DNA from 3 places in the Kocuria tytonicola genome. Region 1 is predicted to be linked to each of the others. Evidence: predicted binding sites of a transcription regulator. Region 1 holds the regulator's gene; each other region holds the start of a gene.
The links. Region 1 encodes LexA, which represses DNA repair genes until DNA is damaged. Its sites were predicted from a motif close to TCGAACANNTGTTCGA; they were not measured.

Region 1 (7,170 bases):
CGCCTCCAGTGCCCGCACGGCGGAGCGGACGTTGCCCGCACCGTAGTCCAGCACGACGACGCTCGGCACCGTTGCCGCCGCGGGGCGTCCCGGCATCACAGTGCGCCCTTGGTGGACGGGATGACCCCCGCCGCACGGGGATCGGGCTCCACGGCCTCGCGCAGCGCGCGGGCCAGGGCCTTGAACTGGGCCTCGACGATGTGGTGCGGATCGCGCCCCCGGATCAGCTCCACGTGCAGGCACAGCTGGGCGTGGTGGGCCAGGGACTCCAGGACGTGGCGGGTCATGGACCCTGTGAAGTGACCGCCGATCAGGTGGTACTGCTGCCCCTCCGGCTCACCGGTGTGGACCACGTACGGCCGCCCGGAGACGTCCACCACGGCCGAGGCGAGGGCCTCGTCCAGGGGCACGGTGGCCTGCCCGAACCGACGGATGCCCCGCTTGTCCCCCAGGGCGCGGGCGAGCGCCTCTCCGATCACGATCGCGGTGTCCTCGACCGTGTGGTGCACGTCCACGTGCGTGTCACCACTCGCCTCGACGTCCAGATCGATCATCGAGTGCCTCGACAGGGCGGTGAGCATGTGGTCGAAGAACGGCACCGTGGTACGGATGCGGGATCTACCCGTGCCGTCCAGGTCCAGGCTCACGCGCACGGTGGACTCGCTCGTGGCGCGCTCCACCGTGGCGGTGCGGGCTTTCTCGTTCGCGCTCATGTGTGGCGGTCTCTCCTCGGGGTGCCTTCGCGCCGTCGTTGCGGCGGGATGTCCAGTCTAGGTGCGCTCACGCCCGACCCAGGCCGGCACGCAGGGCCGCACCTTGCGGCTCCCGCGGCCTGTTGCGGTCATTCGCGGTGGAGACACGCCCGCACCGCCGTGAGGAACGCCGTGGTCTCCGCCTCGGTGCCCGCCGTGACGCGCAGGTGACCGGGAATGCCCACGTCACGCACGAGAACGCCCTCGTCCAGCAGACCCTGCCACAGGGTGGGGGCATCCTGGCCGCAGGCGAAGAACACGAAGTTGGAGTCGGAGGTGGCGGGTGTGAGCCCCAGGGCGGCCAGCTCGGCGACGATCCGGTCGCGCTGCGTCTTGATCTCCTCGACGGTGGCGAGCAGCGACTCGTGGTGCTCCAGCGCCGCCAGAGCGGTGGCCTGCGTGACCGACGACAGGTGGTACGGCAGGCGGACCAGACGCATGGCGTCCGCCACGGGGGCGGCTGCCGCGAAGTACCCCAGCCGTGCTCCGGCGAGGGCGAACGCCTTGCTCATGGTGCGTGACACGACGAGCCTCGGACGGCCCTCCAGCAGCGTCAAGGCAGAGGGTGTCCCCGAACGGGAGAACTCCGCGTACGCCTCGTCCACCACGACCACGGTGCTGTGGGCCTCGCCAGCCTCGTACACCGCGTCCACCACGTCCAGGTCCAGCGCGGTCCCGGTGGGGTTGTTGGGTGAGCACAGGAACACGACGGCGGGCGCGTGCTCGGCGACCTGCCGAGCGGCGGACTCCGCGCCCAGGGAGAAGTCGGGCTCACGACGACCGGCAATGAACTCCGTGCCCGTCCCGAGTGCCAGCAACGGGTACATGGAGTAGGTGGGGACGAAGCTCAGGACAGACCGCCCGGGTCCGCCGAACGCCTGCAGGATCTGCTGCAGGATCTCGTTGGAGCCGTTGGCGGCCCAGATGTTCTGCTCGGTGAGCCCGTGCCCCAGGTAGTTCGCCAGTGCGCGGCGCAGCTCCGTGAAGTCACGGTCCGGGTACCGGTTGAGCTGGGCCGCCACGCTGCGGACGCGCTCCCCGATGGCGTCCACCACGTCCGCGGGCACCGGGTGGGTGTTCTCGTTGGTGTTCAGCGCCACCTCCACCTGCAGCTGGGGAGCACCGTACGGGGACATGCCCCGCAGGTCGTCGCGCAGCGGGAGGGTGGCCAGGGGATCGGCAGGTGAGTTCACCGATCCAGTCTAACGACCCCTGCCGCCCAGCGTCCGTGCGGACCTAGCGAGCGGGGACCTCGAGGACCTGGCCCGAGGTGAGGGCCGGCGAGGTCAGGCCGTTGAGCTCGGCGATGTCGTTCACGACCTCACGGGTGTCACGCTCCGGGTCCGCCTCACGGGCGATGTCCCACAGGGTCTGCCGCGGCTGCACGGTGACGGTCTGGGTCACGGGGGCACCCACGGCGCCCGTGGAGGCCTTGACCGTGGACGGGAACAGGAACACGGCGGCGACCACGAGCAGGGCGGCTGCACCGGTGACCACCGGCAGACCGACCAGGAAGAAGCGACCGCGTCGCGTCAGGTGCAGACCGCCCCTCCGGGCGGCTCCGACTGCGCGGTCCGTCCGGGCAGTGCGGTCCGCCCGTTCGGTGGAGAGCGTCACTCGGCGAACGGACCTCGGCATGATGAGTGCGGTCATGGCTACCTCCTGGGATCGGACCGGAACCGCCCCTCCGGGCGGCGGTGTTCGAACAACTCAGCGTTTAGAACACATCTTCGAATCTTTGGACTCAGTTCTAGCACGGATGTACGAATGCTGTCGAGGTCCACTTCGAACACATATTTGAGCGGGTGAGCCCCGCCGGGTTAAGCTCGAGGTCACACAGGTGATAGTCGACCCCACGTCTCCGACACGCATAAGCGGACGCTCCGTCCGCTGCTCGCCCCGCGAGCCAGCGATGTGCGGCACGGTGAAAGGACCCCGCACGTGAGCACCACTTCCCCGCAGCAGCACACCCCCGGCACCCGCGTTCGAACACTCAGTGCGCGGCAGGCCAAGATCCTGGGGGCCGTCCAGCGCTCGATCGCCACCCGCGGCTACCCGCCCTCCATGCGCGAGATCGGTGACATCGTGGGCCTGGCGTCACTGTCCAGCGTCACGCACCAGCTGGGCCAGCTCGAGAAGTGGGGATACCTCAGGAGGGACCCCCGCCGCCCCCGGGCCATGGAGGTCCTGAAGCCCCTCAGCCAGGACGAGCTCGAACGTCACCTCGGTGTCGACGAGAACCAGGCAGCGGAGGCGGCGTCGTCGGCCGAACCGTCCGTGAGGGCCCTGCACACCACCTCCGACGAGGACGCCATGGTGCCCGTGCCGCTCGTGGGGCGCATTGCCGCCGGCGGGCCGATCACCGCGGAGCAGTCCGTGGAGGAGGTCTACTCGCTGCCCCGGCAGTTCGTGGGCCACGGCCAGCTGTTCATGCTGCGCGTCTCGGGCGACTCCATGATCGACGCCGCCATCTGCGACGGCGACTGGGTGGTGGTGCGACAGCAGAACTCCGCCGAGAACGGGGACGTCGTGGCCGCGCTCCTGGACGACGAGGCCACCGTGAAGACCTTCCGGCAGCGCGACGGGCACACGTGGCTGCTGCCCCAGAACACCCGCTACGAGCCGATCCTCGGCGACCACGCCACGGTCATGGGCAAGGTGGTCTCCGTGTTCCGCGCACTCTGAGCGGACCCCGCCGCGCGCAGCCCCTGCGGCCCGCGGGTTCCGGTCCGGTTCCGCCTCAGGCTCCGCTCAGCCGCTCCAGCGCGCCGAGCACGGTCTTCTTGTCGGTGGTGGGCCACAGCGGCGGCAGTGACCGCGCGAGGAAGGATCCGTAGCGGGCGGTGGCCAGGCGGGAGTCCAGCACCGCCACCACTCCCCTGTCCCCGCTCGCGCGAATCAGCCGCCCGGCACCCTGCGCGAGTCGCACGGCCGCGTGGGAGGCGGAGACCGTCATGAACCCGTTGCCCCCGGCCCGCTCGGCGGCACGGGTGCGCGCGGTACCGAGGGGATCGTCGGGGCGCGGGAACGGGATCCTGTCGATGACCACCAGGCGGCACGAGTGCCCCGGGACGTCCACGCCCTGCCACAGGCTCATGGTGCCGAACAGGCTCGCGGCGGGATCGTCCGTGAAGTCCTTGACGAGCGAGGGCAGGGAGGCATCCCCCTGGCACAGGATGGGCAGGTTCGTGCGCCCGCGCAGGGCCTCGGCGGCATCCTCCGCCGCGCGGCGCGACGAGAACAGGCCCAGCGCTCCGCCGCCCGAGGCCTCCAGCAGCTCCAGCAGCTCGTCGAGCTGCTCCGGTGAGACGCCCCTGCCCGGCTTGGCGAGGCGCTTGGCCACGTAGAGGATGCCCTGCCGGCGGTAGTCGAACGGGCTCCCCACGTCCACGCCACGCCAGGACGGTGATCCCGGGCCCTGCAGGCCGAGTGAGCCGGCCACGCTGGCGAACGAGGATCCCACGGCGAGCGTGGCGGAGGTCAGCACCACGGTGCGACCGTCGAACAGCCCCTCCCGCAGCGGGCCCGCCACGCTCAGCGGGGCGATGTTGAGGGTTGCCGGTTCCCCCGCCGACGCCCCCACGTACCCCTCCGTGGGACTCCACCGGCCCACCCGGGAGATCCACAGGACGTCGTGGGCGGTGTCCGCAGAGAGCATCCGCTCCGCCGTGTCCAGCAGCTCGGACAGCCGTGAGCGCGCGGCGTGCCTGCCCGCGTCCTCATTCTTGGACTCGCCCTTCGTCTCGCTGAGGCCGGTGCGCGCCGCATCCTGCACCCCGCGCACCGCATAGACCTGCTCCTCGGTGAACCCGCGGGCCAGCAGGCCGGACTCGTCGTCGTCGAAGGCCTTGTCGAAGGCCTGCGCCGCGCGCTCCAGCTCGTCGCTCGACGCCGCGGTGTGCTTGCGCACGGCCGTGGCGGCGGCCCGCACCGCGGCGGCGGACAGGGAGGCCGTGACGGCTCCCGTCACGCGGTCCCGCAGCTCGTGCGCCTCGTCGACGACGACGACGTCGTGCTCGGGCAGCACGGCCAGCCCCTCGAAGGCGTTGATGGCGAGCAGCGCGTGGTTGGTGATGACCACGTCGGCCTCGCCCGCCTGCGAGCGCGCACGTTCCGCGAAGCACTGCTCCACGAGCGGACACTTGCGCCCCAGGCACTCCTTGGCGGTCACCGAGACCTGCCGCCACGCCGCGTCCGAGACACCGGGCTGGATGTCGTCCCGGTCCCCGGACTCGGTGGTCTCCACCCACTCCCGCAGCCGCAGCACCTGCTGGGCGAGTCCGCCCAGGGGTGCCTCGGTGCCACTTCCTCCCCCGACGGGAGCGGAGAACAGGGCGTCGTCGTCCTCGGGGTAGCCGCCCTCCACCTTGTGGAGGCACGCGTAGTTCGACCGCCCCTTGAGCAGGGCCACGTCCGGGCGCTCGTCGAGCTCGTCCTCGAGGGCGTCCAGCAGGCGGGGGACGTCCCGGCCCGTGATCTGGTTCTGCAGGGCCAGGGTGGCCGTGGCCACGACCACCGGTTTCTCCGAGGACCGGGCGTGCAGGAGCGCCGGAATGAGATAGGCCAGGGACTTCCCGGTCCCCGTGCCCGCCTGCACGAGCAGGTGCCGACGGGTCTCGAGGGCTTCGGCGACCTTGGCGGCCATGAACCGCTGGCCGTCGCGGCGCTGACCGCCCAGGGCGGAGACCGCCGCATCCAGCAGCTCCAGAGCGTCCGCACCCCCGGGCAGGGACTCCGGACGGATGTCGGAGATGTCACGACCCGACTCGTCGATGAACCCGCCGCTCATGCGCTGGGGTGGTCCTCCGCCGCGGCGGCTCCGCCCGGAGCGCGGTCGGTGCGGTACTGCTCCAGGTCCCCCACGAGATCCTCCCGCACGCGCACGTGCAACCGGGTGCCCTCGGGGGTGTGCTCCGTGCTGAGGATCTCGGCATCCTGCGCGTGCAGCCGTGAGACCACCTCGCCGTGCACGTAGGGCACCAGCAGGTCGAGGTCGTGGTCGGGACGCGGGATCGCGGCGGCGATCAGGCGCTGCAACTCGGCCACGCCCTCACCCGTGCGGGCCGAGACGGCCACGGAGGGGTGCTCGTGGTTGCGCAGCCGGGCGAGGACCACCGGGTCCGCGATGTCCGCCTTGTTCAGGGCCACGATCTCCGGTATGTCGTTGGCACCCACGTCCGTGAGGACGTCCCGCACGGCCTTCAGCTGCCCCTCCGGATCCGGGTGGGAGGCGTCCACCACGTGCACGATGACGTCCGCGTCCGCCACCTCCTCCAGCGTGGAGCGGAACGCCTCCACCAGCTGCGTGGGCAGGGACCGCACGAAGCCCACGGTGTCCGCCAGCGTGTATCCGATGCCGTCCGGGGTCTGCGCCTTGCGCACCGTGGGGTCCAGCGTGGCGAACAGGGCGTTCTCCACGAGCACGCCGGCGTCCGTGAGCCGGTTCAGCAGCGAGGACTTGCCCGCGTTCGTGTAGCCGGCAATCGCGACGGAGGGCACGGCGTTGCGCTTGCGGTTCAGGCGCTTGGTCTCGCGCGCAGGCTTCATCGCGGCGATCTCACGCCGCAGCTTGGCCATGCGCTGCCGGATCCGGCGCCGGTCCAGCTCGATCTTCGTCTCACCGGGACCGCGGCTGCCGATGCCCTCACCGGAGGCCGCGCGCCCGCCCGCCTGCCGGGACAGGGACTCGCCCCAGCCTCGCAGTCGCGGAAGCATGTACTCGAGCTGCGCGAGCTCCACCTGGGCCTTGCCCTCCTTGGACTTGGCGTGCTGCGCGAAGATGTCCAGGATCAGTCCCGTGCGGTCGATCACCTTGACCTTCACCACGTCCTCCAGGGCACGGCGCTGGGAGGGCGCGAGCTCGGCGTCCACGATGACGGTGTCCGCCCCCGTGGCGGCCACGACGTCCTTGAGCTCCAGTGCCTTGCCGGAACCGAGGTAGGTGCCCGGGTCCGGGTTCACGCGACGCTGCAGCATGCCGTCCATGACCTCGGACCCTGCGGTCTCCGCGAGCGCCGCGAGCTCCCGCAGGGAGTTCTCCGCGTCCGCGGGGGTTCCGCTGGAGTACAGCCCGGCGAGCACCACGCGCTCCAGCCGCAGCTGGCGGTACTCGACCTCGGTGACATCCTCGAGCTCCGTGGACAGTCCCGCGACGCGACGCAGGGCGTGGCGCTCCGCGAGGTCCTGCTGGTCCCCGTCCGACGGCACGTGGGCGTCGTCCTCCGGCGCGAGTTCCCGGGCACGCCCGAGACGCTCGTGGGCCGGGCGCGCCGACGCGGCGGCGTCGTCCGCGGGGACGTCGTCACCGGGGTGGGTGGGCGAGGCGGACTCGGACCGCGAGCGCGCGCGGGCGAGGACGCGTGAGACGACGTCCTCGAGTTCGGTCCCGGTCAGGTCACCGGTCTGCTGCGAGCTCTCG
Region 2 (7,170 bases), on a different contig from region 1:
CCGCGGTAGAGCGGGACGGCGTCGAGCGCCTCGGGGTCCAGCCCCGAGTTCCTGGCACCGGAGCCGAAGTAGCGGGTGCGCGCCAGCAGGACCATCACCGGGTGGGTGAACAGGAACACGACCATGAGGTCCGCGATGGCGGTCAGCCCGAGCGTGAACGCGAAGCCGCGCACGTTGCCCACGGCCACGAAGTACAGCACCACGGCGGCCAGGAGGTTCACGGCCTTGGACGCGAGCACCGTCTGGCGCGCCCGCTGCCAGCCGTGGTCCACGGCTGCGGGAATGGTGCGGCCCGCGCGGATCTCGTCACGGATGCGCTCGAAGTAGACGATGAACGAGTCCGCGGTCTGGCCGATGGCCACCACCAGACCGGCGACGCCCGCGAGCGAGAGCCGGTAGTTCGCACTCCAGCCCAGCAGGGTGATCGAGAGCCAGGTGATGACGCCGGCCACCACCAGGGAGGCAATGGTCACGAGCCCCAGCCAGCGGTACTGGAAGAGCGAGTAGAGGCACACCAGGGCGAGTCCGATCAGACCGGCCACGATGCCCATGCGCAGCTGGTTGCTGCCCAGCGTGGCAGAGATCTGCTGCTCGGAGTCGATCGAGAAGGACACCGGCAGGGCCCCGTACTTCAGCTGCTGGGACAGGAACTTGGCCTCGTCCTCCGTGAAGCTGCCCGTGATCTGCGCCTTGCCGTCCGTGATCACCGCGTTCATCGTGGGCGCGGAGACCACGGAGCCGTCCAGCACGATCGCGAACTGCGAGCGCGGATCCTTCTGCCCGCCCTGGCCGAAGCCGTGCAGCCGCTCGGAGAGCTCCTTGAACGTCTGCGTGCCCTCGCCGTCGAACTGCAGGTTCACCGCGAAACCGCCGGTGGCGTTGCCCTGCGAGTTGGTGGCCTGGGCGTAGGAGGCGTCCGCGATGTCGGTTCCGGGGATCTCCACGGGTCCCAGGATGAACTTGGTCCTGCTCTGCGGGTCGCACGCCACCACGGCCTTGTCCTGGGGCTGGGACGCACGGTCCTCCTGCGGCTGCGGGGCGGTGCAGTCCAGGGCCTCGTACTGCGCGAGCAGCTGGGGGGTCACCCAGTTCGGGTCCGAGGAGTCCTTGGGCTTGCCGCTGGGCTTGGGCACGGACTTGGGGTCCGTGCGCTTGTCCTTGGGCGTGGCCTCACCGGGACCGGTGACGATCACGGGGCGGAACGCCATCTGCGCCGAGGTCTGGATCAGGTCCCGGGTCTCGGAGGAGGGAACACCGGGCATCGAGACCACGATGTTGTTCCCCGACTGCGTGGTGATCTCGGCCTCGGACACGCCGGAGCCGTCCACGCGCTGGCGGATGATCTCCACCGCCTGGTCCAGCTGCTCCTGGGTGATGTCCTGACCGGCCTTGTCCCCCTGGAGAGAGGGCGAGAGGACCATCTGGGTGCCGCCCTCGAGGTCCAGGGCGAGTTTCGGCCCCCAGCCCGTGCGGTCCGTGCTGACGCCGTAGACGAGCAGGCCCGCCAGAAGCGCGGTCACCGCCACGAGCGCCAGCAGGGCCCTGCGCGCCGACGACGCCGCTGCCGCGGCCCCAGTGCGCGGGCGTCGGTCCCGGGACTCCCGGTTCCGGGAGGCGCTGCTCCGGGTTCCCCCGGAGCGCTCCTGGCCCTGCGTCGTCGCCCGCCGGCGCCGACGGGAGACGCGGGCGGACCCGGACGTCTCCGTCCTCTTCTTCTCTGCTGCCATGGCCGTCCTTCGGGAAGCCCGTGACCGCGCGGGGAGCCGCTGGTCACATGAGAAACGGGCCGAGGTCCTCGGCCCGTGACTCTGCGGGGGGTGGTGTCAGATGGTGGGGTTGCCGTTCTCGCCCTGCTCGCGGGCGTCACGCCAGGTGCGGTGCTCGGTGCGCTCCGCGGGGCGGTCGGCGGCGGGGCCGGGGTGAGCCGCGTCCGTACCGGGGCGGGTCTCGGTGGGGTCCGCTGCCGTGGAGCCGTCCTCGGTGCCGCGCGCCGGAGCGGCCGGGGAGGCCGCTTCCGTGCTCGCGGCGTCCTCGGCGTCCGGGGTGGTGGTCGCGACCGCGGGGGTCTCGTCCACCACGGTGGTCACGGTCTGGGAGTGCACCGTGACGAGCTGACCCGGGGAGATCTCCAGGACGGCCTTGTTCTGCTCACGGTCCATGTCCCGCAGCGTGCCGAAGAGACCGAAGCTGGTCATCACGCGCGTGCCGGGCTCCATGGTGGCCTGCTTGGCCTTCATCTCGGCCTGGGCCTTCTTCTGACGGCGCATGGGCAGCCACAGCAGCAGCACCATGACCACGAGCATCACGGGGAGGAACCACGCGGTTCCGCCTCCTGCGGCGGCTTGCTGGGTCTCTGCGAGGATGGTCACGAAGGATCCGTTCTGTCGGGAGTCGATGGGTGTGTCCGCCCCGCACGGTGGTGCGCGGGGGACGGGCACGATCCACCTCAGCTTAGGGGATGGATCTGGTCAGGCGCTGGATGCGTCGTCGCTCCCCGAGCCCGTGCTCCCTCGATCCGCGCTGCCCGGTTCCGTGCTGAGCGCGGTCCTCAGCGCGGGGTCCTTGAAGGCCGCGTGGTCCGGGACGTCGAGCCCCAGGTGCTCCCACGCCGCCGCCATGGCGATCCTCCCGCGCGGGGTGCGCCCGAGCAGGCCTTCCCGCACGAGGAAGGGCTCGGCGACGGTCTCCACCGTCTCGGTCTCCTCCCCCACGGCGATCGCCAGGGTCGACAGGCCCACCGGTCCGCCGTTGAACTTGCCCACCAGGGCGCTCAGCACGTTGCGGTCCAGCCGGTCCAGACCGCGCACGTCCACCTCGTACATGTCCAGGGCGGCGCCGGCCGCGCGGGCGTCGATGCGCTCCACACCGTGCACGAGTGCCCAGTCCCGGACGCGACGCAGCAGCCGGTTGGCGATGCGCGGGGTTCCCCGCGAGCGGGAGGCCACCTCGCTGAACGCCTCGGACGTCATGGCGAGGTCCAGCAGGGCGGCCGAACGGCGCAGCACGAGCTCGAGCTCCGGCACCGAGTAGAACTCCAGGTGCCCCGTGAAGCCGAAGCGGTCCCGCAGGGGTCCGGGCAGCAGCCCTGCGCGCGTGGTGGCACCCACCAGGGTGAACGGGGGCAGGTCCAGGGGGATGGAGGTGGCACCGGCTCCCTTGCCCACCACGATGTCCACCCGGAAGTCCTCCATGGCCATGTACAGCATCTCCTCGGCCGGGCGGGACATCCGGTGGATCTCGTCCAGGAAGAGCACCTCCCCGTGGGTGAGCGAGGAGAGGATCGCGGCGAGGTCTCCCGCGTGCTGGATGGCGGGGCCGGAGGAGATCCGCAGGGGGACGCCCAGCTCCTCCGCGATGATCATGGCCAGGGTGGTCTTGCCGAGCCCGGGAGGGCCGGAGAGCAGCACGTGGTCCGCGGTGCGCCCCCGCAGCTTGGAGGCCTCGAGCACGAGCGAGAGCTGGGCCCGCACGCGCTGCTGGCCCACGAAGTCGTCGAGCGTGCCCGGGCGCAGGGAGGCCTCGAGCTGCTGGTCGTCGTAGTCGCCCTCGGCGCCCACGAGGCGCTGCGGTCCCGCCGCCCCGCGCTCCTCCACGGCCATGCTCAGCGCCTCCCCGTGGGTGCGTGGGTGGTGCCCTTGGCCGTGCCGAGCCACGAGAGCACGGTGCGCAGGATCTCGGCCACGTTGCCGGAGTCCGCGAGCTCGGGCTGGCTCGCAAGGGCGTCGTCGATGCCGCGGGCGGCGTCCTTCTCGCTCCAGCCGAGGCCGGTGAGGGCGTCCACGACCTGCTCGCGCCACACCTGGATCTGCGGCTCGGCTGCGGGGTGGGCGGCGGGCTCCGGGAGCACGAGCTTGTCCGCGAGCTCCAGCACGATCCGCCGGGCGGACTTGGGGCCGATGCCCGGGACGGCCGTGAAGGCCTTGTCGTCGCCGGCCGCGATGGCTCGGCGGGCGTCGTCGGGGCCGAGCACCGAGACCGCGGCGAGAGCGGTGCGCGGACCCACCCCGGAGACCCCGAGCATCACCGTGAAGATCTCCTTCTCGTCCGGCCGGGCGAAGCCGAAGAGCAGCGGGGACTCGTCCTTGCGGGCAATGTACGCGGTGTGCAGGTGCGCCGTGGAGCCCACCCGCAAGCCGGACAGGGTGTGGGGGCTCGCGTGGACCTCGATGCCGAAGCCCGAGACCTCCACCACGGCGAGGGCCGCGCCCACGAAGCGCACCTCACCGGTCACCGAGGCAATCACGGTACTGCTCCCCTCTTCCGGCCGGGTGGCCGGGATCGTGCGGCGCACAGCGTGCCGGGACACCCCTGGGTGCGGCACCCGCGCGCGGCGGCGGGGGCCGACGCGCATTCGAACACGTGTGCGAATCTCTGCCCGCCACTCTAGCAACCGGAGCGGACGGGCTCGGGGCGACGGGGTGTTCAGGCGCGTCCCGTGCTCCGGCGTCCGGGCGCGCCGCCTGGTGCGGGACCCCGGGAGGCGGTCTCCGCGCGGCGCCACGCCTGCTGCGCGGGGGTCAGCGCCGCGCCGCGGGGTGCCTGGGCCGGGCGGGACCCCGAGTGCGTGGAGGTGGCGGCGGCCGCGTTGACGCCGGCCATGCCGCCGCGCCAGCCGTGGCAGACCGCGAGGGCCAGGGCGTCGGCGGCGTCGGCGGGCCGAGGCGGCGCGTCGAGGCGCAGGATGCGGACCACCATGCGGTTCACGGACTCCTTGTCCGCCGAACCGTCCCCGGTGACCGCGGCCTTGACCTCGGAGGGGGTGTGCCAGGCCACGGGGATGCCGCGCCGAGCGGCCGCCGCGATCACGACGCCCGTGGCCTGGGCGGTGCCCACCACGGTCGGCGCGTTGTTCTGCGCGAAGACACGCTCCACGGCGACGACGTCCGGTCGGAAGCGCTCCATGAGCTCCTCCGCGGTCTCCATGATGGTCAGCACCCGGCGTTCGAGCGCCTCGTGGGCGCTCGTCCCGCTCACCTGGACGTGGACGAACGTCCCGGTGCGCTGAGCGGACATGTCCACCACGGCGAAGCCGCACCGGGTGAGCCCGGGATCCACGGCGAGCACACGCCGCGTGCCCCGGCCGCCGGGGACCGCCACCCGACTACTCGTCGTTCTCGAGCTCGGCCATGACCTCGGCCGGGATGTTCGCGTTGGAGTAGACGTTCTGGACGTCGTCCAGCTCCTCGACCGCGTCCGCGAGCTTGAGGAACTTGCGCGCGCCGTCCGCGTCCAGGTCCACCTTCATGGTGGCCCGGAACTGGGGGTCGTCGTTGTTGTACTCGAGACCGGCCTCGTCCAGCGCGGTGCGGATCGCGGGCAGGTCCGTGGCCTCGCTGACCACCTCGAAGACGTCGGACTCGTCCAGGACCTCGTCCGCGCCGGCGTCGAGCACGGCCATCAGGACGTCGTCCTCGGTGAGGCCGCCGGTCTTGGCCACCTCCACCACGCCCTTGCGCTCGAAGAGGTAGGCCACGGAGCCGGAGTCCGCCATGGTGCCGCCGTGGCGGGTCACGGCCACGCGCACCTCGGAGGCCGCGCGGTTCTTGTTGTCGGTCAGGCACTCGATGTACAGCGCGGTGCCCTGCGGGCCTCGGGCCTCGTAGAGGATCTCGGTGTAGTCGATCGTCTCACCCGTGAGCCCGGCGCCGCGCTTGACCGCGCGGTCGATGTTGTCGTTGGGCACCGAGTTCTTCTTGGCCTTGGAGACCGCGAGCTCGAGCGCCGGGTTGCCGGAGGTGTCCGCGCCGCCCATGCGGGCCGCCACCTCGATGCCCTTGATGTACTTGGCGAACGCCTTGGCGCGCTTGGCGTCGATCGCCGCCTTCTTGTGCTTGGTCGTGGCCCACTTGGAGTGACCTGACATGGATGACCTCCTCGACAGAGTGCGTCCGGCCACGAACGGGCCGGACGCAATGGTGGATTGGCTCTCATGATACCGAGCGCCACCCCAGCGCTGTCACACCGGGGGTGCGGACGATCCGCGGCAGCCGGCCGCGCACCGTCGTCGTGGTGCGGGAGCGGCCGGGCGCGCGCAGGGCGGGTTCAGCGCGGGCGGGACGCGGCGACGTCGCGGGCGCGCTCGGCCAGCGTGTCGTCCAGCGGTGCCGCGGGCAGGGACTGACCCCGCAGCTCGAGGGCGCGGGAGAGCAGGAAGTCCGCCACGCGGGGGTTCTTGGGCAGCAGCGAACCGTGCAGGTAGCTGCCCAGCACGTTGCGGGTGCGTGCTCCCTCGGTGCCGTCCTCGCCGTTGTTGCCCGCACCCGAGACCACGGTGGCCAGGGGCTCCTGACCGGCGCCCAGGTGCGTGAGCCCCGAGTGGTTCTCGTAGCCCACGATGGTGCCGAGCTCCGGGGACTCCGTGACGATGTTGCCGATCAGCCGCTCGGTGCCGCCCACGGTCTCGAGGTCGAAGATGCCGATCCCCGGCAGGGTCTCCCCCGCCCCCGTGCGGAAGCTGCGGCCGAAGAGCTGGTAGAGGCCGCAGATGGCGAGCATGGGCACCCCGCGCTCCACGGCGTCGAGCAGCCGCGGGGCCACGGCCTGCAGGTCCTCGGCCACGCGGAACTGCCCCGAGTCCTGCCCGCCGCCGCCCACGAAGAGCTCCGCGTGCTCGGGCCACGGGTCGCCCGGGTTGTGGTCCACGATCTCCACGGCGAGGCCGTGGCGCTCGGCGCGGCGCTTGAGCGTGAGCGTGTTGCCCCAGTCGCCGTAGATGTTCATGTCCCGGGGGTAGAGCTGCACGATGCGCAGCGGTGCGGCGGTGTTCTCGACCACGGTGTCCTCCTAGATCGCTGCCACGTGCGTCATGCCGCCCAGGATCTTGCGCAGGGAGAGCATGGCCGTGTAGGTGCAGAAAATTCGCATGGGGCGCTCGCCGGACTGCGCGATGAACTGCTTCAGCGCGTCCTCGAGCTCCGGCTCCACCGTGCCCACGCGCACGAGGTCGTAGTCCAGGCGCAGCGCCATGTCCCACGCCCGCACGCCGGAGACCACGTCCACGCCGCCCTCACGCAGACTGTCGAAGTCCACGTCCCACAGCCAGGAGACGTCCCGACCGTCGGCGTACTGGTCGTTGATCGCGATCATCGTGGCATAGTCCTGCGCGGAGGCCGAGGCCAGGGACAGCCGGAAGCCGGCGGGGTTCTTCACCAGCAGCAGCTGCAGGGGCTT
Region 3 (7,170 bases), on a different contig from region 1:
ACGCGGCGCCCCGACGGACGGACCTCAGCCCTGCGGGGCGGGGTCCGTCCGCCACGCCACGGCCAGGCGGGCGTGCTCGCGGGGCGCGGTGCGGACGTCGCTCACGCTCCAGCCGCGGCCGTAGTCCGCGCGCGCCGCGGCGCCGATGTGGATCCCGGCGGGATCGCGGGACAGCCCCGTCTCCCAGCCCTTGACCAGCGCCTCCACCCGCACCCACGTGCGGGTCACGGCCGCGGCACGACGCCGCCCGCGCAGCCGCGCGAGCCGCTGCCGGTCCGCGGGGTGCAGCAGGTCCAGCAGCACGTCCGCCTCCACCTCGGACTGCAGCCGCTCCACGTCCACCCCCACGGGGCGCTGGGCCGTGACCAGGGCGACCACCCCCGCGGTGCGCGAGACCGAGAACCGCACGGGGGACGCTCCCCCCAGCTCCGGGGAGGGAACCGCCGTGGGATCCAGCCCGGAACCCGCGGTCACGGCGCCCGCCCGCCCGCGGACCGGCCGCGGGGCCCCGCTGCGGGGGTCGTGCACCACCGGGACCTCACCGGGCCGGCAGCCGAGCCGGTGCGCGAGCACGTGGCGCAGCGCCACGCGGGACACCGTGAACAGCTCCCGCGCGCGGGCCTCCTGCCCGGCGTGGGCGCGGGCCACCTCCTCCTCCGTGAGGCAGTCCGCGGCCGCGAAGGCCCACGGGGCGAGCTGCGCCAGCGGCAGCACATGCAGTGTGAGGTCCGCCGGCGCCCCGGGCACGCGGCGGCGGTGCTCGGCCCACACGGGGTGCCGCAGCACGGCGGTTCCCGCGCTCACCGGACACCCCCGTCCTGCTCCCACAGCGCCCGGTGCAGCAGCTCGGGGTGCTCGAACAGACCGTGGTGTCCTCCGGGCACGGTGAGCGCGCGCGCAGGGGCGGCCGTGGCGTCCGCCCAGCGGGCCATCACCTGCGCCGACGCCGTGCGGTCCCGCTCCGCGCTCACGAGCAGCAGGGGTGTGACCCAGCGGGGCGCGGGGTCCCCGTGGGCCAGGGACGCACGCAGGTCCGCGCGCAGCGGGCCCAGCACCAGCTCCCGCATGACCGGGTCCTCCAGCAGCTCCTCCGGGGTCCCGCCGAGCCCGCGCAGCCAGGTGAGCAGGGCGTCGTCGTCCTCCACGACGCGTGCGAGCTCCGGGTCGGGGGCGGGCGGAGCGGCCTTCGCCGAGAGCGCCACGACGGACAGCCGCCCGGGGCGCTCGCGGTCCACCGCGGCGGTGAACTCCGCGGCGAGCAGGGCCCCGAAGGAGTGGCCCAGGACTGCGGTGGGGACCTCGTCCGCGTCCAGGACGGGCAGCAGCACGGCCAGTGCCTCGGCCACGGTGGTGTCCACGCGCACGGGGGTGGGCTCGGCCATCCGGGACTCGCGTCCGGGGCGGCGGTGCACGAGGACCTCGGTGCCGGGGTGCTGCAGGGCGCGCCCGGAGAGGCCGCCGGCCCCCGCGTGGGGAAAGAGGACGAGACGCCGCTGCGGGGTGCCCGTCCCGGCGGACCAGCGGGCGAGGGCCGTGCCCGGGGGCGGCACGGCGGTGGGGGGAGGGGTCGTGACCAACTTCCCGGACCTCCTGGGTGGTGGATGATGGGCGGGTTGCACGGCGGGGCGGGGGAGCGCCGTCGGCCGGGTGCTGGGCGGCGGGGGTGCGCCGCGGGTGCTGTGGTGCTCGTGATGCGTGGCGCTCGTGGTGCGGGGGCGGGTGGCCCTGCGCGGTGGGCGGGTGGTGCACGGAGAGCGGGGGCCGCGCACGGAGCCCTGCGGGCCGGCCCGTGCCCGGTGGCGCGCCGCCGGGGTCGGGGCGTGTGCTGCGGGGGTTCGTGCGCGTGCGGGGAGCGTCGTAGGCTCGGAGGCCGGGACGCCCACCGCGCACGCCGCGGATCAGCACCACAGTACCCGGCGCGCCGGTGCGGCTCCCCGGGGCCGCAGCATGTGACCCGCCCGCGACGAGTGAACGGAGACAGCACAGATGGCGGCGAAGAAGACGAAGTCCTCGGCCACCCCGGCCACGCAGGCGCTCACGGCGGCGGGGGTCGAGTTCGAGGAGCTGCCGTACGAGCACGACCCCCGGGCCGGGTCCTACGGGGACGAGGCCGCCCAGGCGCTCGGACTCGACTCGCAGAGCGTGTTCAAGACTCTCGTGGTGGCCCTGGAGCCCGGCGGTTTCGGGGTGTGCGTGGTGCCGGTGGCCGCCCGTGCGGACCTCAAGGCCGCCGCGGCCGCACTGGGTGCCAAGAAGGCGCACCTCGCGGACCCGGCGGACGTCCACCGCCTGACCGGCTACGTGCTCGGGGGAGTGAGCCCGCTGGGCCAGCGCACACCCCTGCCCACGGTCCTGGACGAGAGCGCCCGGGGGATGGAGCGCGTCTACGTCTCCGGCGGGCGGCGCGGCTTCGACGTGGGGCTCTCGCCCGAGGACCTGGCCCGTGCCACGGATGCGGTGCTCGCCGCCGTGGCGCGGCCCGCGGACCGCGGGCACTGACACGGCGCGGCGCGAGCCGCGGTGGACCGCTGCCTCCCTCTCCCCGGTGGGTCACGGGGCCCGCACCGGTGGTCGCTTATGCGTGTCGGACGGCCTTGGCACCGTCCCAGGAGTCGAATAAAGTTTCGAAAACCTGGGGAGGGTGAACCACCATGACGGTGCTGGAGATGACGGAGGGCGTGGACGTCGAGGGCGGTCCCGCGGGCCACGAGGACCCGTGGGACGCGGTCCCGGTGATCGGTGCGGGCCGCGCCGGTCCCGGGGTGGCTGCCGTCCTCCCGGACCCGGGGTCGGAGGGGTTCTCGGTGCGGTGCGACGACACCGGGGCACCCTGGGCAGTGACCTACCGGGGCCGGGAGCAGCGGGTCCTGCAGCCGGTGATCCACTGGTTCGAACGCCGCAACTGGTGGGATGTGGAGGACCGCGTCCCCAGGGAGAGCCGCACCAGTGCCGTGGACCGGGAGTGCTGGCGTGTGCAGGCGGTCCAGGCCGGTGCAGCCGTGGCGCGCACCTTCGACATCACCCGCAGCCAGGTCACGGGACGCTGGGAGCTGCTCGGTGTCAGCCTCTGATCCGGGCTCCCCTCGGGGTGGAGCCGCAGCTCCGGGAGGTCTCGACCCGGTTGACAAACATTCGAACAAAGATTCGAATATGAGCATGTGGTTCCCTCACCTTCACGTGGCCTCCGCCTTCAGTGCGCACTACGGGGTGGCCCGCCCCGACGAGCTCGCGCGGACCGCCGCGCAGCAGGGGGCGCAGATCCTCGCGTGCACGGACCGGGACGGGCTGTACGGCGCGGTCAAGCACGTGCTGGCGTGCCGGGAGCACGGCCTCGCCCCGGTGCTGGGCGTGGACCTCGCCCTGCTGCGGGAGCCCGGGGGGACCCCCGCCGGCGAGCGACGGCGTGCCGTGGCACCCCGGGTGGTCGGGCGGGTGGTGGTCCTGGCCACGGGCCACAACGGCGGGGCGGGGTACGCGGCGCTGTGCCGGCTCGTCTCGGCGACCCACCGCGGCCACGACCGCCGCGGCCCCCACCCCATCGGGCTCACGGCCGCGCAGCTCGCCCGTCACGTCCACCGCGCGGCCCGCGGCGGCACCCCGGGACTCGTGGTGCTCGTGGGCCCGGACTCGGACGTGGGCAGGCTGCTGGCCCGCCGCCACTACCGGGGTGCGCGGGAGGCCCTGAACCGCTGGCGCTCCCGGCTGCCGGCCCAGACCCTCGTGGTGGAGACCGTGCACCACCTGGCACCCCAGGGGGCACCCCTCGGCACGGGCCACGCCGTGCGCATGTACGAGATCGGGCGGGCCGCGGAGCTGCCCGTGGTGCTCAGCAACGCCGTGCGCTACGCCCACCCGGGCCAGGCCGTGACCGCGGACGTCCTCGACGCCGCACGCACCCTGATGTCCCTGGACGAGCTCGCGGGAGCGGACCGCGGGGTGCTACAGCCCAACGGCCAGGGGTGGCTCAAGGACGGGGACGCCATGACGCGGCTGGCGCGGGAGATCACGAGCGCGGCCGAGGTGCCGGGCACCGGGGCGGCAGGGCTGCTCGCGGACACCCACCACCTGGCGCAGCGCTGCGTCCTGGACCTGCGACAGGACCTCGGCGTGGACACCCCCGTGATCCCCGAGGCCTCCGTGCTCGGGCTGCGGGGGGACCCGGACCGCGAACTCGCGCAGCGCTGCTACGCCGGACTCGCCCGGCTGCACGGCGGGGAGGACTGGGACCGCACCGTCCCCGGCCTCAACCGGGAGTCCCTGCGGGGACGCCTGGAACGGGAACTGGCCGTGATCGCGCAGCTGGGCTTCGCGGGCTACTTCCTCACCGTGGGAGAGGTCTCCGAGCTCATGACCTCCCTGGGGGTGCGCCACGCCGCCCGCGGCTCCGGGGTCTCCTCCCTGGTGGTGCACCTGCTCGGGATCTCCCCGGCGGACCCGCTGGAATACGACCTCGTGTTCGAGCGCTTCCTCTCCCCGCTGCGCCCCAACCTCCCGGACATCGACATCGACATGGAGAGCGCCCGCCGCCACGACGTCTACCGCCGGATCTTCGCGCGCTTCGGGCCCCGGCGCGTGAGCCTCATGAGCATGCAGAACGCCTACCGCTCCCGCGGCGCCGTGCGGGACGCAGGGCTCGCGCTGGGTCTCGGCCCCCAGGACGTGGACCACGTGGCCGGGCAGCTGTGGCGGGTCCCGGGGGCCACGCTGCGCGAGGAGATCTCCCGCCGCCCCGAGCTCGCCCCCCTCGCGCAGCGGCTGCGGGACAACCGGCAGATGGACCTGCTCGTGGACCTCACCGAGCGCCTGGACCGGCTGCCCCGCCACATCTCCATGCACCCGTGCGGCGTGATCCTCTCCGACACCACCCTGCTGGACCGCACCCCGGTCCAGGCCAGCGGGATCGGGCTGCCCATGTCCCAGTACGACAAGCACGACATGGACCCCATGGGGCTCATCAAGCTCGACATCCTGGGGGTTCGCATGCAGTCCACCCTGGCGCACGCCGTCTCGGAGATCACCCGGCTGCACCCCCACGAACCGCCCCCGGACCTCGACGCCATGCCCCGGGACGACCCCGACACCTTCCGCCTCATCAGCTCCACCCACACCCTCGGCTGCTTCCAGATCGAGTCCCCCGGCCAGCGCGAGCTCATCGGCACCATGGGGCCCGAGGAATTCAACGACCTCGTGGTGGACATCTCCCTGTTCCGCCCCGGCCCCATGCAGGCCAACATGGTCCGCCCCTACCTGGACGCCCGCCACGGCTGGTCCACCCCCGTGTACTCCCACCCGGACCTCCAGGAGATCCTCGCCGAGACCCGCGGCGTGGCCGTCTACCACGAGCAGATCATGCGCATCATGGACCGCATGACCGGCTGCGGACTCGGACAGGCGGACGTCTGGCGGCGGCTGCTCGGATCCCCCGGGGAGGAACCCGTGGAGACCGCGTTCCGGGACGGCGCCCGCGCTCGCGGCTTCTCCCCGGACGTGGTGGACAGCGTGTGGCAGACCCTCCACGCCTTCGGCAGCTTCGGCTTCTGCAAGGCCCACGGCGTGGCCTTCGCGGTGCCTACCTACCAGTCCGCGTGGCTGAAGACGCACCACCCGGAAGCCTTCATGGCCGGGGTGTGGGAGCACGACCCCGGGATGTACCCCGCGCGGCTGCTCGTGGGGGAAGCCCGGCGCATGGGGATCCCCGTGCTCGGCCCGGACGTCAACCGCAGCGGCGAGCACCACCGGGTGGAGGCCGTCACCCCCCGCCCCGGAACGGTGGTGTCCGGGGACCTGGACGCCGGGATCCCCCACACCCAGGACGGCGCCTGGGGGATCCGCATGTCCCTCGCCACCATCACCGGCATCAGCGCCGCGGAGGTCGAGCGGCTCCTCGCCGGGCAGCCCTACGCCACGCTCGCCGAGGTCCGGGTGCGGGCCCGGCCCTCCCGGCGCTCCCTGCAGCGCCTCGCCACGGCCGGGGCCCTGGACGGGCTGCTGCGCGGGGCCGGGGCCCGCGCCTCCCGCACGGACGTGGTCCGCTTCCTCACCGAGCGGGCGGAGCAGCCCGCGAGCGGACGGGGCGGCCGTGCGCAGCCGGGGGAGGGCCAGCTCGCGCTGCCCCTGGGGGACGTGGACCTGACCTCCGTGCCCGCGCGGCTCCCCGAGCCGACCTCCCAGGAACGGGTCCGAGCGGAGATGGAGACCATGAACATCGAGGTCAGCGCCCACCTCATGGACTCCCACTCCGAGCTCGTGCGTGCCTACCGGGCCACCCGCGCGGAGGACCTGCTGGGGCTGCGCAGCGGCAGCGAGGTGGTGGTGGCCGGTGTCCGGGTCTCCACCATGACACCGCCCATGCGCAGCGGCCGGCGCGTGGTCTTCATCTCCCTGGACGACGGCTCGGGAGCCGTGGACTGCACGTTCTTCGACGAGGCCCAGGAGGCCTCGGGAGAGGTGCTCTTCGCTCCCACGCTGCTGCTGGTCCACGGCCACACCCGCCGCACCGGTCCGCGCGGGATCGGCATCCAGGCCGCCCGGGCGTGGGACCTCTCCCGCCCGGAGACCCTCCCGGACCCGCGCACCCTGCTGGGCTCCCGGCCCTCGCCGTCCCGAGCGCCCGGCCGGCGGGGTTCCGAGACCGGGTCCTCTCCCGCGGGGCGCACGTGCTCCCGCGCGGGGAGCCGTGGTGCGCCCCGCGCGGAGGCGGGCCACGGCGCCGCGGCCCGCGAGGGGGCGGGGTCCCGATGACACGGGAAGAGGGACACGGGGAGGGGATCTGCACGCGTGCGAGCCTGTGGAACACTGGGAGCCATGGCGAAGAACAGCGGCGGAGGGGATCTGCTGCCGTCCGTGGACCAGGTCACGGAAGAGGCAATCAACATCGGCTACCGCTTCGACCAGAAGCTGCAGCGCTGGCGCCAGGGCCGTGCCCTGCAGCGGGGGGACATCCCCACCATGCTCGCCTTCGACGGCTACGGCAGCCCGCGCTACGTCCGGGCCCTGGGGCGCGTCCTGCTCAAGACCCGCACCTACGTGGCGGACACCGACGACGCCGCGGAGTCCATCCGCGGGTGGCGCTCCTTCTCCTCCGTGCCCTACGCCTTCGCCCAGGTGAACGTGTGGCTCGGGGACCACGAGTTCCACTTCGTGGCGGACAAGGGCGGTGTGATCGACGTG

Region 2: the regulator LexA is predicted to act here: its motif matches at 4,352-4,367, upstream of ruvA (Holliday junction branch migration protein RuvA).
Region 3: the regulator LexA is predicted to act here: its motif matches at 2,613-2,628, upstream of EAE32_RS06945 (DUF6504 family protein).

Annotation. Positions count from the first base shown of each region.
Region 1 covers NZ_RDEX01000002.1:327,984-335,153, reverse strand. The annotation lists gene hisH (imidazole glycerol phosphate synthase subunit HisH) at 1-96, opposite strand, end outside; gene hisB (imidazoleglycerol-phosphate dehydratase HisB) at 96-713, opposite strand; gene EAE32_RS09715 (histidinol-phosphate transaminase) at 842-1,945, opposite strand; gene EAE32_RS09710 (LysM peptidoglycan-binding domain-containing protein) at 1,989-2,405, opposite strand; gene lexA (transcriptional repressor LexA) at 2,694-3,437, shown strand; gene EAE32_RS09700 (ATP-dependent DNA helicase) at 3,493-5,541, opposite strand; gene hflX (GTPase HflX) at 5,538-7,170, opposite strand, start outside.
Region 2 covers NZ_RDEX01000001.1:1,751,705-1,758,874, forward strand. The annotation lists gene secD (protein translocase subunit SecD) at 1-1,727, opposite strand, end outside; gene EAE32_RS07895 (preprotein translocase subunit YajC) at 1,824-2,369, opposite strand; gene ruvB (Holliday junction branch migration DNA helicase RuvB) at 2,469-3,599, opposite strand; gene ruvA (Holliday junction branch migration protein RuvA) at 3,602-4,243, opposite strand; gene ruvC (crossover junction endodeoxyribonuclease RuvC) at 4,423-5,097, opposite strand; gene EAE32_RS07915 (YebC/PmpR family DNA-binding transcriptional regulator) at 5,102-5,863, opposite strand; gene EAE32_RS07920 (type 1 glutamine amidotransferase) at 6,043-6,774, opposite strand; gene EAE32_RS07925 (Mur ligase family protein) at 6,784-7,170, opposite strand, start outside.
Region 3 covers NZ_RDEX01000001.1:1,523,548-1,530,717, forward strand. The annotation lists gene EAE32_RS06930 (4'-phosphopantetheinyl transferase family protein) at 25-804, opposite strand; gene EAE32_RS06935 (thioesterase II family protein) at 801-1,577, opposite strand; gene ybaK (Cys-tRNA(Pro) deacylase) at 1,987-2,499, shown strand; gene EAE32_RS06945 (DUF6504 family protein) at 2,652-3,071, shown strand; gene EAE32_RS06950 (DNA polymerase III subunit alpha) at 3,157-6,741, shown strand; gene EAE32_RS06955 (App1 family protein) at 6,805-7,170, shown strand, end outside.